4 regions of the Lysinibacillus sp. BS3 genome follow, and region 1 is predicted to be linked to each of the others. Evidence: riboswitches for the same ligand, from Rfam matches in the RefSeq annotation. Region 1 holds a riboswitch; each other region holds the start of a gene.
What was found. A riboswitch is a leader RNA that binds a small molecule or an ion and turns the genes downstream of it on or off. The one in region 1 is predicted to bind S-adenosylmethionine.
Positions count from the first base shown of each region.

Region 2: it holds a riboswitch for S-adenosylmethionine, as region 1 does, so the genes downstream of both, AAJG31_RS16315 (bifunctional homocysteine S-methyltransferase/methylenetetrahydrofolate reductase) here and AAJG31_RS11565 (O-acetylhomoserine aminocarboxypropyltransferase/cysteine synthase family protein) in region 1, are expected to answer to the same signal.
Region 3: it holds a riboswitch for S-adenosylmethionine, as region 1 does, so the genes downstream of both, metA (homoserine O-succinyltransferase) here and AAJG31_RS11565 (O-acetylhomoserine aminocarboxypropyltransferase/cysteine synthase family protein) in region 1, are expected to answer to the same signal.
Region 4: it holds a riboswitch for S-adenosylmethionine, as region 1 does, so the genes downstream of both, AAJG31_RS18325 (methionine ABC transporter ATP-binding protein) here and AAJG31_RS11565 (O-acetylhomoserine aminocarboxypropyltransferase/cysteine synthase family protein) in region 1, are expected to answer to the same signal.

Region 1 is NZ_CP154860.1:2,340,166-2,343,498, reverse strand. It holds gene AAJG31_RS11575 (DASS family sodium-coupled anion symporter) at 1-245, opposite strand, end outside; gene AAJG31_RS11570 (glycerol-3-phosphate acyltransferase) at 441-1,073, opposite strand; SAM riboswitch class I at 1,229-1,342, shown strand; gene AAJG31_RS11565 (O-acetylhomoserine aminocarboxypropyltransferase/cysteine synthase family protein) at 1,459-2,760, shown strand; gene AAJG31_RS11560 (hypothetical protein) at 3,091-3,333, shown strand, end outside.
Region 2 is NZ_CP154860.1:3,306,445-3,309,777, reverse strand. It holds gene AAJG31_RS16315 (bifunctional homocysteine S-methyltransferase/methylenetetrahydrofolate reductase) at 1-1,363, opposite strand, end outside; SAM riboswitch class I at 1,453-1,553, opposite strand; gene AAJG31_RS16310 (protoporphyrinogen oxidase) at 1,653-3,047, opposite strand; gene AAJG31_RS16305 (globin-coupled sensor protein) at 3,287-3,333, opposite strand, start outside.
Region 3 is NZ_CP154860.1:249,319-252,651, reverse strand. It holds gene AAJG31_RS01310 (endospore germination permease) at 1-472, shown strand, start outside; gene metA (homoserine O-succinyltransferase) at 512-1,447, opposite strand; SAM riboswitch class I at 1,571-1,682, opposite strand; gene AAJG31_RS01300 (nucleotide excision repair endonuclease) at 1,886-2,257, shown strand; gene AAJG31_RS01295 (hypothetical protein) at 2,309-2,695, opposite strand; gene AAJG31_RS01290 (TrmB family transcriptional regulator) at 2,718-3,333, opposite strand, start outside.
Region 4 is NZ_CP154860.1:3,710,000-3,713,332, forward strand. It holds gene AAJG31_RS18305 (arsenate reductase family protein) at 1-61, shown strand, start outside; gene gcvH (glycine cleavage system protein GcvH) at 143-523, shown strand; gene AAJG31_RS18315 (hypothetical protein) at 615-956, shown strand; gene AAJG31_RS18320 (thioredoxin family protein) at 971-1,282, shown strand; SAM riboswitch class I at 1,339-1,442, shown strand; gene AAJG31_RS18325 (methionine ABC transporter ATP-binding protein) at 1,525-2,553, shown strand; gene AAJG31_RS18330 (methionine ABC transporter permease) at 2,543-3,211, shown strand; gene AAJG31_RS18335 (MetQ/NlpA family ABC transporter substrate-binding protein) at 3,280-3,333, shown strand, end outside.

The DNA.
Region 1 (3,333 bases):
GACGGAGCGAGTCCTAGTAAAACAGTTACTAGTGCAATGATCATGGCCGAGCTCACAGGATATGAAACGGCCTCTGTAACCCAAAGGATGACTGCAAAAGCTAAAATGGCTAAAGCTCGTTGCCCAGCTATAGGTAAATCACCATTGTTAGGTAAGAAGGTAATAATGATTAGTAACGCGAATGCCAAGCCAATCCATAGTGGCTTTAAATTAAGTTTTGTAGCTGCTTGCTTTGGTGAAGACATATTTTCTCATCCTTTCTACGATAAAAATGACGATTATTATCCATAACATCGGCCTGTATAATGTTTTATTGAGATAAGAATATGTCTATTTTATTGTAGAAAAAAATCTATGTGAAAATGGTGTTTTTTACAGCAATATGAGTAGATAAAGAGAAAAAATACGGTCACAAAAAATACAAAAATATCCATTAAATATTATTTCTTTTTCTTAAAGGCAGAAGTTACTTTAGGCTCTGTTCCATTGACTAATCGTTTAATATTTTCGAGGTGCAGGATGATGGCTATGCCAAAAAGAAGAAGAGCTATAATGGTTGGGCCAATGCCAGGAATCCATAAATAAGTTGCTGTACAAAACACGAGATAAAATTCTAGAACACCTACAATTAAATAATTTGTTGCAAAGGATAAAATAACAAATAAAATAAGTGCAAATAAACCAATCTTCCAATCAACAGCAAGTAAAATACCAATGATGGAGGCCGTTCCTTTCCCGCCGTTGAAGCCCATGTAGAAGGGGAAATTATGACCTAAAATAACCCCAGCAGCCATAATATAAGTAAGCAGCCAAATTTGTTCTTCTGTTAAATGAATAGCGTCCGCTAGATAAAAATGCGCACCTATAATAGCGACAACGCCTTTGCCTATATCGATGAGGGCTACTAAAACGCCATACTTCCAGCCAAGGGAAAGAGTAGCATTAGAGGCACCAGCATTACCGTGGCCAGCCTTTTTTAAATCAACCCCCGATAAAAATTGAGCCACTTTAGAGCCGTGAATACAGCCTATTAAATAGCCAATCATAAGAAAAATGATCACGGCCTTTACCATAAAAATACTCCTCTCAAAATTTTTTCTAAAATAGTGTATGCGTTCATATTACGTATAAGAGCAGACAGAAGTTTCGGAAAAAATAAAATTTACTTGTTGACAGAAAAAAACTCTATGTTTATACTGTGTAACAACGATGGAAATTGAATCTCATACTCTTATCAAGAGCGGCGGAGGGATAGGCCCTATGATGCCCGGCAACCAGTAAGCAATGAGCTTACTAAGGTGCTAATTCCTACAGATTCTTACTTGGATCTGGCAGATAAGGGGAGGAAAACTTGCAACCGCAACCCTCTTCTTAGCTGAAGAGGGTTTTTGTTTTCTACAGAAAAATCCTCCTCATCTCCGGTACCATCGTAAAAAAATAACCATTTGGAGGTACACAATGACAAATTTTAAACCAGAAACATTGCTGTTGCATGGTGGTCAAGAGCCAGACCCAGTGACGGGTTCTCGCACAGTTCCAGTCTATCGCTCAACTGCTTTCGTATTTAAAGACACTGCTCATGCGCAACGTCTTTTTGCCTTAGAGGAAGCAGGGAACATTTACACACGAATTACCAATCCAACAGTTGATGTGTTTGAAAAACGTGTGGCTTTATTGGAAGGTGGAACAGCAGCAGTAGCACTTTCATCTGGTGCAGCAGCTATCGCATTTTCCATTTTAAATCTAGCGGGAGCTGGTGATGAGATAGTAGCAGCTAGTTCTTTATATGGTGGTACGTATAATTTATTTGCTAACACATTACCAAACTATGGTATTAAAACAATTTTTGTAGATGAAACAAACCCAGAGAATTTCAAAGCAGCGATTACTGATAAAACAAAAGCTGTCTTTGCAGAGGTTTATGGTAATCCAAGTTTAAAGGTTTTAGATATTGAAGCAGTAGCTAAAATTGCACATGATAATGGTCTACCATTAATTATTGACAGCACGTTCGCTTCTCCTTACGGTTCTACACCTATTGAATACGGCGCAGATGTTGTAGTTCATTCAGCAACTAAATGGATAGGAGGTCATGGTACAACTTTAGGGGGCGTTGTTGTAGACGCTGGTAAGTTTGATTGGACTAGCGGTCGATTCCCTGGTTTTACTGAACCAGATGCCTCTTACCATGGTCTACGTTATGGAATTGATACAGCTTCTGCTGCCTTTGCTACAAAGCTACGTGTACAATTATTACGTGATTTTGGTCCAACATTAAGTGCTGATGCTGCTTTTAATTTATTGCAAGGGTTAGAAACGCTTCATCTGCGTATCCCTAAACACAATGAAAATGCATTGGCAGTGGCTGAGTATTTACAAAACCACCCATCTGTGGAGTATGTAAATTATAATGGCCTAGAAGATTTTCCGACACATGAGTTAGCAAAAAAATATTTAAGAAATGGCTTCGGTTCAGTGCTTACATTTGGCATAAAGGGTGGACGAGAAGCTGGGCGAAAGCTTATTGATAGCGTGAAATTATTTTCACATGTAGCAAATGTAGGTGATGCAAAGTCATTAATTATTCATCCAGCTTCCACTACTCATCAGCAACTATCAGCAGACGAATTAGTTCAAGCTGGTGTAACCGAGTCGCTCATTCGCTTATCCATCGGTTTAGAGGCAGTAGAGGATATTATTGCTGATTTAGATCAAGCCATTACACAGGCTACAACAACTGAACAAACAGTAGAAGCTTAAAGTTTAAAGAAAATGGTAAGATGTTGTGACGTTAACGTATTTTCTCATTCGATTAGCCTCATTTGGTAATGCGTTAAACGTTGCTACATCAATCTATTACTGCATCCGTTAATTATCAGAACCTTATAAAAAATAATACCAAGTAATTTTATATGTATTATTGACTTTGTTAAATCCATGTTATATACTAGGAAATAAGTTAACAGTACGAAAATTTTTTTTAAAAGGTAAATGTTTCATAAGTGCTCCCCCACTTTTGAATATATAGAAGAGTAGTTGCCTAGCCAGTGACTACTCTTCCCAAAAACTGATGATAAAGGAGTGTTTAAAATGGGTAACATCTATAGTGCGCAAAACATTGTATCCTATCTAATATATGAGCTAAATGAAGGGCATGTATTTGTCAACAATAAATCCATTCAACACCTTCTTACATCAGTCGAAAGAAAATGGCAGGAAGTATTTGGTCATACAGCATTTCAAGAACATGTTTTTACTGAAAAGGACTTTACTGTAAAGGAAGTATTTGAGGCATATGAACAGTACGGTGTGAGCCATATCTCACTTCCTGCG
Region 2 (3,333 bases), 970 kb from region 1:
GTGGCTTACCTGAGAAAGAGACCCCTTCATTTAATTGCTTAATTAATTGGATTAGCTCCATGGAAGATACATCATAAACACTTGTCGCACCTGGGAAATCTCCTACTTTCGTTGGATCACCTGTAACGGCCAACACATCATGAATACCTAAAGCATTTAACCCCATTAAATGAGATTGTAGACCAATTAAATTACGGTCTCGACATGTAATATGAGTTAGTGGGCGTACACCATGTGAGCTCTTCAACAATGCGCCCATTGCAATATTGCTAATACGTGGAGAGGCCAATGAATTGTCTGCCATCATAACTACATCTGCACCTGCATCATATAATTGCTTTGCTCCTTCAAGGAACCCATCAATCTCTAAATGTCTAGGCGTATCCAACTCTACTATGACAGAGCGTTCACGTTTAACCTTTTCATGAAGAGGCTCATACTTTGTTGGCTCCGCTTCCCGAACAATCTCAATCTTTTTAGGCTTCGCATGCTTCTCCTGAACCGGTGATAACTCTTCTAAATACTTCTTTGCTGCTGCAATATGTTTGGGTGTTGTACCACAGCAGCCCCCTATTAAACGTACACCTTGATCACGCAATTCAACAGCCGCTCGACCAAAATAATCAGCTTCTGATTCATAAACGACACGCCCATCCTCTAAGTCCAGAAGTGATGCATTTGGATAGGCCGACATAAATGCCTTATTAGGAAGTTCTACACCTTCAAATGCCTGAATTGTATGGTGTGGACCTAGTCGACAATTGACACCAACAATATCAGCACCTAGAGCTTCAAGCTCATGGAGAGCATTATTTAAAGACATCCCATTTTGTAGAACACCGGGCTCATGCATAGAAACTTGTGCAATAATCGGCAATTTTGTTTTTTCTCGTAGCATCTTTAAGGTTGCTGTTAATTCTTCAAAATCATAATAAGTTTCAAGTAAAAGGCCATCTGGATTCCCTGCAAGTAAGACGCTTGCTTGTTCTTCAATAGTCGCTAATATTTCATCCAAGGTTGCATCACTTTTACGAATTCCCCGAATACCACCAATTGTTCCTAAAACAAATTGACCGCCATCAGCCGCTGCTCGTTTTGCGATGGTGATAGCAGCTTCATTAAATTGTTGGACACGTGATTCCAATCCATAGCGAGCTAATTTAATGGCATTTGCACCGTACGTATTCGTTTGAATGATGTCAGCACCAGCCGCAATATATTCTCTATGAATCTTTTCAATTAACTCGGGTCTCTGAACATTCATTTCCTCATGGCAATACTCCAATCCATAGCCATATAGCACTGTGCCAAATGCACCGTCTGCCGTCAATACATGCGTTTTTAACCTTTCAAGCAATCCCATAAAATTAGCCTCTCTTCCTATGTCTCTATATAATAAAAAGCCTTCTTTCATAAAAAAAGAAGGCTTTAACGATTCATCATTGTTGTTCCTTCTCATCTTCGACTCAACGGTCTTCTGGATTTAGCACCTGACAATAAAGTTGGTTGCTGAAGCTTCAATGGGCCAGTCCCTCTGCTTCTCTTGATAAGAATTAAGTATGAATTTTTTAAATAATTAAAAGAATCATATCGTTTACTGACGAATGAGTCAAGACTATTTCACATAACAAAGTTTTTTTCCACTTAAAACCTTAGAAATTGGCAAGTTCCTTTGCAAGCTCTTCACCAATTTTTTTCCCGTTTTGAATGCAAGCACCAATACCTACGCCAAAATACGAGCACCCTGCAATCGATAAATTAGGATATTTCTCATGTAATTCTTGTAGTAATCCTTGTAATGCTTCACGATGCGCTAGATCATATTTAGGCATTTGATCAATCCATTTTGTTACATTCACAACGGTTGGCTGCTCCTCTATTCCTAGGCTCTTTCTCACATCTTCTAAAGCAACTGCTGCTAATTCTTCATCCGTCATGGCGCGTAGTTGCTCATAGGCTGGATTGATGCTCTTATAAAAGAGTCGCACAAGTAATTTATTTTCTTTCGATGTATGCTTCCATTTACGACTAGTCCAAGTTGCCGCATTACAAGTTACGTCTGAATTATGGGAAACAATATAGCCCGTTCCATCTGCTGGCAAATTAGCGTCTGGCACATCAAAACCTAAATAGATAGTAATCGCTGACGCTGTCGTAAATTGGTCAAAATAGCGGTTTAAAGATTCATCCTGTAGCAGATTTTGTACAGTATCGTTCGGTAATGCTAAAACGACATAATCTGACTCAATAATTTCACCATTAGCTAAGGAAATTGTGTAGTTCTTATCTTGTTTTTGAACATTTAGTGTAGTAACACCCTTGATAATTTCTACATCGGATAAGGTTTGTTCAAGTCGATCAATTAAAGAAGATAAACCATTTTTAAAGGATATAAATTTTTTGTTCGCTGCTTTAACAAATTGCTCACGATTCGCATCAAAGCCTTTAATAATACTTCCAAAATCATTCTTATAATCAATTAAATACGGTAAAGTAGAGCCAATAGAAAGCTGATGTAAATCTCCCGAATAAACACCTGCAAGGACTGGTGCAATTTGGTTTTTCACCAGTTCCTCTCCTAAATAGTAAGTTAAAAATTCACCGATAGAACTTTCCTTTGTGAAGCCATTGTTTGGCAATGTTAAATCCTTCAACGCTTCTTTTTTTCCCTGCTCGGAAATAAGTGTACTTTCCTCTAAGGATGCTACACTCATCGGTATTCCGAAAGTTGAATCTGCCGGAATAGCATGTAACTCATTATTCGTATAAATATAAGAAATACCTGTTTCGTTGTAAACTAATTCCGCCTCAAAATCAAGCTCCTGCACGAGTTCCATAACGCCTTGATGACGGGCTACAATAGAATCAGCACCCGTTTCCATGATGAAACCTTGTTCATGTGCTGAATATAATTTGCCTCCTAAATATGTATTTTTTTCTATAAGCACTAGACGAACATCTAAATTATGTTCCTTCACTTGACGTTGCAAATAATGCATTGTACATAGTCCTGTAATACCGCCGCCTAAAACAACAACTGTTTTCATCATAACCGCCCCTATTATTCATTCTTTCTACAGTATAATCCTTTTTCATTGAAAATTACGTTAAACCCTTTACAAATTTAGCAAAAATAGAGCTATTTCATCAGTGAAATAGCTCTTACTTTCTGAATCTCTATAAAATTGATTCTCTATAGCGATAACTTCACAACAAACATTTAAATAGGTACTATAGTGTTTATTACGTCTAAAAATATGAAAAATAGAATGTAAATGTTAGTAGTCTATCCTTTTAAATTTTGCGCAAAGCTCGCTAATTTTTCAGCTGAAT
Region 3 (3,333 bases), 2.1 Mb from region 1:
AATCGTCTTAGTTACGTTGATTGTCCTATCAATTCTTGTATTAGGTCCTGAAAACACTGCATCAAGGACATTTCCTAGCTATGCCTTAGCGCAAAGAATATCTATAGGGAATTTTTTACAGCGCATTGAAATCATTATGGCATTTATGTGGATTACGTCTATATATATTCGTACATTTATGTATTTCTATACGACCGTTGTTGGCCTCGCACAAATTTTAAAGATCAAGGATCATCGCCCACTCATTATACCGATGGGGATAATTGTTATTGGACTTTCTCAAATTGTTCATCCAGATATTGTGCATTCTACTAATTATAATAATGAAATTTGGCCAATCTTTTCCTTTATTTTCACCATTTTATTACCTATACTTTTGTTGATTGTGGTAGTTATTCGCAATCGTAAATCCAAGGCTCAAAATAACGAAACACCTCAGCAGGAAACAGAAAATGACAATCAAAAAGTCTAATTTCTTCTAAGCTAGAAAAGAAATTAGACTTTTTATTAATTAAATATGATATTCGATTTCATCTACAAAATCCCATTCATATGGTGTTTCTTGGTAAACATAGTAGTTCAACCAGTTAGAGAATAATAGATGCGTATGGGCACGCCATGTATTCATCGGCACTTGTGTCGGATCGTCATTCGGGAAGTAGTTTACAGGAACGGCGATATCTATGCCCTTCGCCACATCGCGACTGTATTCATCGGCTAGCGTTGTCGCATCATACTCTAGATGCCCCGTAATCATAATATTTTTATTATCTTTTGATTGTACAATAAATACCCCAGCATCCTCTGAATAGGATAATAATCGTAGATCTGGATGATTGCGAACCTCGTCAATCGAAACAGATGTATAGCGTGAATGGGGCGCAGTAAATAAATCACTAAAGCCACGTACCAAATCTACAGTTAAATCTGTAATCACATGGGAATAGACGCCTGAGCATTTAGCAGAAAGCTCAACCTTCCCAATGCCATAATGATGATACAATGCAGCCTGTGCCCCCCAACATATATGTAGCACGGATGTCACATTCTTTTTAGACCAATCCATAATTTCTGAAATTTCCTGCCAATAGTTGACCTCTTCAAAAGCCATTTTTTCTACTGGCGCACCAGTTATAATCATACCATCATAGCGTCGGTGTCGAATCTGATTGAACGTTGTGTAGAAAAGCTGCAAATGGGATTTACTCACATTTTTAGACTCGTGTGTGGCTGTATTCAAAAAGGTAATATTGACTTGTAATGGTGTATTCCCCAATAAACGTAATAATTGGAGCTCTGTTTTTTCTTTTTCAGGCATTAAATTTAATATTAATATATTTAATGGACGGATTTGCTGTGTTTTCGCACGATCTTCTTCCATGACGAAGATTTTTTCCTCACGTAAATGTTCTCCAGCTGGTAAATTTTTCGGAATATTAATTGGCATCTTGCTTTCCCCTCTCTATAATCACTCTCTTTTAGCAAACCTTGCTTGCGTAGAATGCAACGAAATTAAAAAATCCTCCTCATTCCATACGAGATAGAATGAGAAGGATTTTTTTCACGTCCACTCTTATCTCTCAAAGGAAAAAATCCTTTGCTGGAATTAGCACCTTTCTAACAATTGTTAGAGGTTGCTGAAGCGTCATCGGGCCAAATCCCTCAGCTTCTCTTGATAAGATTATTTAATTATCTTGAATTGTAACACGAACTAGTTAGAATATCAATAATTCATAGAATATTTTGTGATTCATGTGCATGTTCCTTGGTCATTTGATGTACACTAAGCTTGCTATATGTGGTGTTTCTGCATTTAAAATTTATGGTAAACATGCCGTAATTATGTTACCATATACTTTTAGTAAGAGAGAGGAACGTGAATAGTTTGATTAAAATTGAATTTCCAAAACCAGATCTAGTAATCCGTCAACGTGAACAAGACTTAAAACCAGGTGATGTGCCGATCACACCTTACTTTGGTTTTATTGACTTCCATAAAATCACACGAGATAAAGGCGGCATTTTCTTATTCTATAATGACAAGAATGAGCTATTGTTTGTTGGGAAAGCACGTAAAATTCGTCAACGTATTAAAAAACATTTCGAGGATAATGTATCTCCGATGAAAAACCATCGTGATGAAGTGTTCAAAATTGAAGTCTATGAAGTAGAAGATCCAATGGAACGTGAAATTTACGAAACATATGCGATTAATACTTTCCGCTCTAAATATAACGTAGACAAAGTCTTTTATTAGGCATCACGTAAAGAAACCGAAATCTCATCAAAGGGATTTCGGTTTCTTTTATCACATAATGGTCATACGATCAATTGGCGTACTCTGACCGTTTATTCGCAAATCAATGGTATCAAGCTCAGGATTCTTGACGGTGATTTTAAAAACATAGGGTTGTGCCTCTTTCCTTTGCTCGCTGCCTTCTTCTAACTGGATAATAAGCCTATTTCCCTCAGCTGTAATACTTGCCAATACATTCCCTTTTGAATAATAAACAAGGTAATATGGAGCATCCTTTTCATGCAATAGTTGTATTCTGTCATTAGAAACGATATTTTTTTGGACATTATCTGGGACAACCGTTAGCTCATGAATCGTTGGTGGATCGGTAGGTGGTGTAGCATTACAGGCTCCTAGCATTAGTAGGCTCATTAAACCTAGCAACACGAATTTTTTCAAGTAACTCCCCTTCCTTATACGACTATTCTAAGAAAAAAGCTTTACGCTCCTTAGCAATCCAGTCTTCTAACTCCTGATCATCACGTTTTACTAACCGATTGATGAGCACATCATGCCATATATAATCCTCTAACAAATAAATATGAACCGGATCATTGGTGATAAAGGCCGTCTCTTGGGTAGATGGAGAATGACCATAAATCATTTCCTGACCATCTATCGATAAGATAAACCAATGCGGTGTAGATGCTTTTTTTGTATAATGTGTGGCTCTATGCTGGTCAATTGAGGCGAGATGCTCTCCTACATACAACGTAATGCCATGAACAGGAACATGCAGCGCCACCTCTTGCAAATCTTCACGTAAGGCATCATACATATCTTCCCACATCGACAGCATCACTTTTTTCTTCGCCTTCTTTAGAAGTGACTGACAATAGTTGATAATGGATTCCTTGCCCTTCAGCATGACCACTTTAGGCTCAGCTTCCTGTACTTTTTCCTCTAATTTCTCTAATTTCCCGCTTATAGACGTAAAATTCGACTCCCAGCGCTGTTGCATTTGCTGTAAGAACACAGACACAGGCATTGCCGAATAGGTCGTTTGTTCTGCGGTCTCTTCTTTTAACACGATGCCC
Region 4 (3,333 bases), 1.4 Mb from region 1:
AGATGGAAAAAAAGTTACTTTAGGTTTTAAAGAAGTAGATTTTGAGCAAGCTTGGAAATAACCGTATTAAACCTTGTATTTATAGGAGAAGTATGGCACACTGAAAGTGAATATATTACATATTTATGGAGGGGTTTTTTGCATGAGCACACCTAAAGACTTACGATACTCTGAAGAACATGAATGGGTAAAAGTAGAAGATGGAAAAGTACGTATTGGTATTACTCACTTCGCACAATCTGAATTAGGAGATATCGTATTCGTTGAGCTTCCACAAGTTGGCGACGAAATCAAAACAGATGATCCATTCGGTAGCGTAGAATCAGTAAAAACTGTTTCTGAATTATATGCACCAATCTCAGGTACTGTAGTTGAAGTAAATGCAGATTTAGAAGATAGCCCAGAATTCGTTAATGAATCACCATATGAAAAAGCATGGATGATCGTTGTTGAGCCTGCTGACGCATCAGAAGTTGAGAAACTAATGACAGCAGAGCAATACGAAGAAATGATCGCTGAATAAGACAAGCCATAATCGAAAAACGTCGGAAACTACCGGCGTTTTTTGTTATATAATGACTTATAAGTGGGGATCTCTAAATGGAGGTGGCGTAATGTTCGAGGGAAAATGCTTGATAGTAGAAGGGCGCTCAGATAAGCTACAAATTGAGCCTATTTTGAATGAGAATGTTACAATACTATGTACGAATGGTACAATTGGTGTGCATCAATTAGAAGAACTACTGGATCCCTATGAGGGCTGTGAGCTATTTACTTTTTTTGATGCAGATACTTCTGGTGATAAGCTACGTGCATTAATGGACAGACATTATCCAGAGGCTGAGCATCTGCGCACAATGCCAACATACAAGGAAGTAGAAACGACACCAAGAAAAGTGCTAGCAATGATCTTACTGCGTGCACATTTTTCAATCCATAATGAATATATTTTGTAAGGTTGCGTGAGTAAATGGAAGAATGGTCAATAGAGCAGTGGGAAGCGGCTAAACAGTCGGGAGAGAAAACTGCATTTTATTTATATACACCGATGTGTGGAACGTGTGCAGTGGCATCTAAAATGATGTCCATTATTGAGCAATTACTGCCACAGCTACAAATTGGTAAAGCAAATATCAACTTTTTGGAACACATAGCTTATGAGCATCAAATTGAAAGTGTTCCATGTCTACTCATCAGTGATGGCGGAAAAGTGACAGAAAAGATTTATGCTTTTCAATCCGTACCATTTTTATATGAATTGTTAAAAAAATCAATTGACTGAACTTTACTAGCGTGGTAAAGTATCAAATATATTACTAAAACATTAAATATATCGAACTCTTATGAAGAGTGGCGGAGGGAAGTGCCCTATGAAGCCCGGCAACCATCACAATGTGAAAAGGTGCCAAATCACCCAAAGATTTTTCTTTGAAAGATGAGAGAACGGTTTAACGTATCATACGTGACCCCTTCTACTTGTCTGTGAGTGAAGGGGTTTTCTATATGAGAAAAGGAGTATTCGCTATGATCCAGCTTCAAAATATTACAAAGAAATACAAAACAGCAAATGGCGAATTAACGGCAGTCAAAGACGTCAACCTTACTATTAATAAAGGTGAAATTTTTGGCATTATCGGCTATAGTGGTGCTGGTAAAAGTACCATGATTCGTTTATTAAACGGTTTAGAGAAACCGACAGCAGGAACAGTAACGGTGAACAATCAAGAATTTTCATCGATAAAAGGGCAAAAGCTTAGAGCAGCTAGACAAAAGGTAAGTATGATTTTCCAGCATTTTAATTTACTTTGGTCAAGAACAGTTGCCGAAAATATTGCATTCCCTTTAGAAATCGCAGGCTTCCCAAAGGCTCAACGTGAAGCGCGTGTGAAGGAATTAATTGCCCTTGTAGGCTTAGAAGGGCGCGATAAGGCATATCCATCCCAGCTTTCTGGGGGACAAAAGCAGCGTGTAGGAATTGCACGTGCATTAGCGAATAATCCAGAGGTTTTACTATGTGATGAGGCGACATCCGCACTCGACCCTGAAACAACGGATGCCATTCTTGATTTACTCGTAGATATAAATGAACGCTTAGGCTTAACAATCGTCCTGATTACCCACGAAATGCATGTCATCCGCAAAATTTGTCATCGTGTAGCGGTGATGGAGGCAGGCGAAATTGTGGAACGTGGTGAGGTATTACAAGTCTTCCAAGCCCCACAGGCGGCTATTACTAAGAAGTTTGTATCTCAAATTACAGACACTAAGGAAACACAGGATACGGTAGCACAAATTAAAACAAACTATCCAACTGGACAACTTGTCAAATTGATTTTTGTTGGTGAAAAAACAGAACAGCCTGTCATCTCACATCTTGTGAAACAATTTGATGTAGAAGTAAGTATTGTTCACGGAAATATTTCGCAAACAAAAAATGGTGCATATGGTACATTGATTGTGCAAATTGATGGCTCTCAGACAAACGTCACTGAAGCCCTTCGTTATTTAAATACAGTGGAAGTACAGACGGAGGTGATTGAAAATGCTAACTAATCTCTTTCCGAATGTAGACTGGGAAAATATGTGGCAAGCTACCTATGAAACTTTATACATGACAGCTATATCAACGGTTGTGACATTTATTCTTGGGTTAGTCATTGGTATTGTTCTATTTCTAACTAGCCCCAATCAGTTATGGGCAAATAAAATCGTTAACTTTTTAACAGGATCACTCGTTAATATTTTCCGTTCCATTCCATTTATCGTATTAATTATTTTATTAATTCCATTTACGAAGTTTTTACTAGGTACAATTCGCGGTGCCAATGCGGCGTTACCTGCTTTAATTATCGGTGCAGCACCGTTTTATGCTCGTATGGTATTAATTGCGTTACGTGAAATTGATAAAGGTGTGATTGAAGCAGCCCGTTCAATGGGAGCAAAAACTTCTACGATTATTTGGAAAGTATTGGTTCCGGAATCATTACCAGCTTTGATTTCTGGTATCACTGTAACGGCTGTTGCTCTTGTAGGATATACAGCGATGGCAGGAATTATTGGTGCAGGTGGTCTTGGTAACTTAGCTTTCTTAGACGGCTTCCAGCGAAATCGCCAAGATGTGACATTAATGGCAACTATTTTGATCTTAGTAGTCGTATTTATTATTCAATGGATTGGTGATTTAATTACCGAGAAAATTGATAAACGCTAGCACGAAAATGAGGTTATTCCGGTTTTTACCGCTAACATATTTTAAACAAATAAAAGGGAGTGTCATAAATGAAAAAGTTATTAGCAGGATTATTTTTATCAATACTTGTACTAGCATTAGCA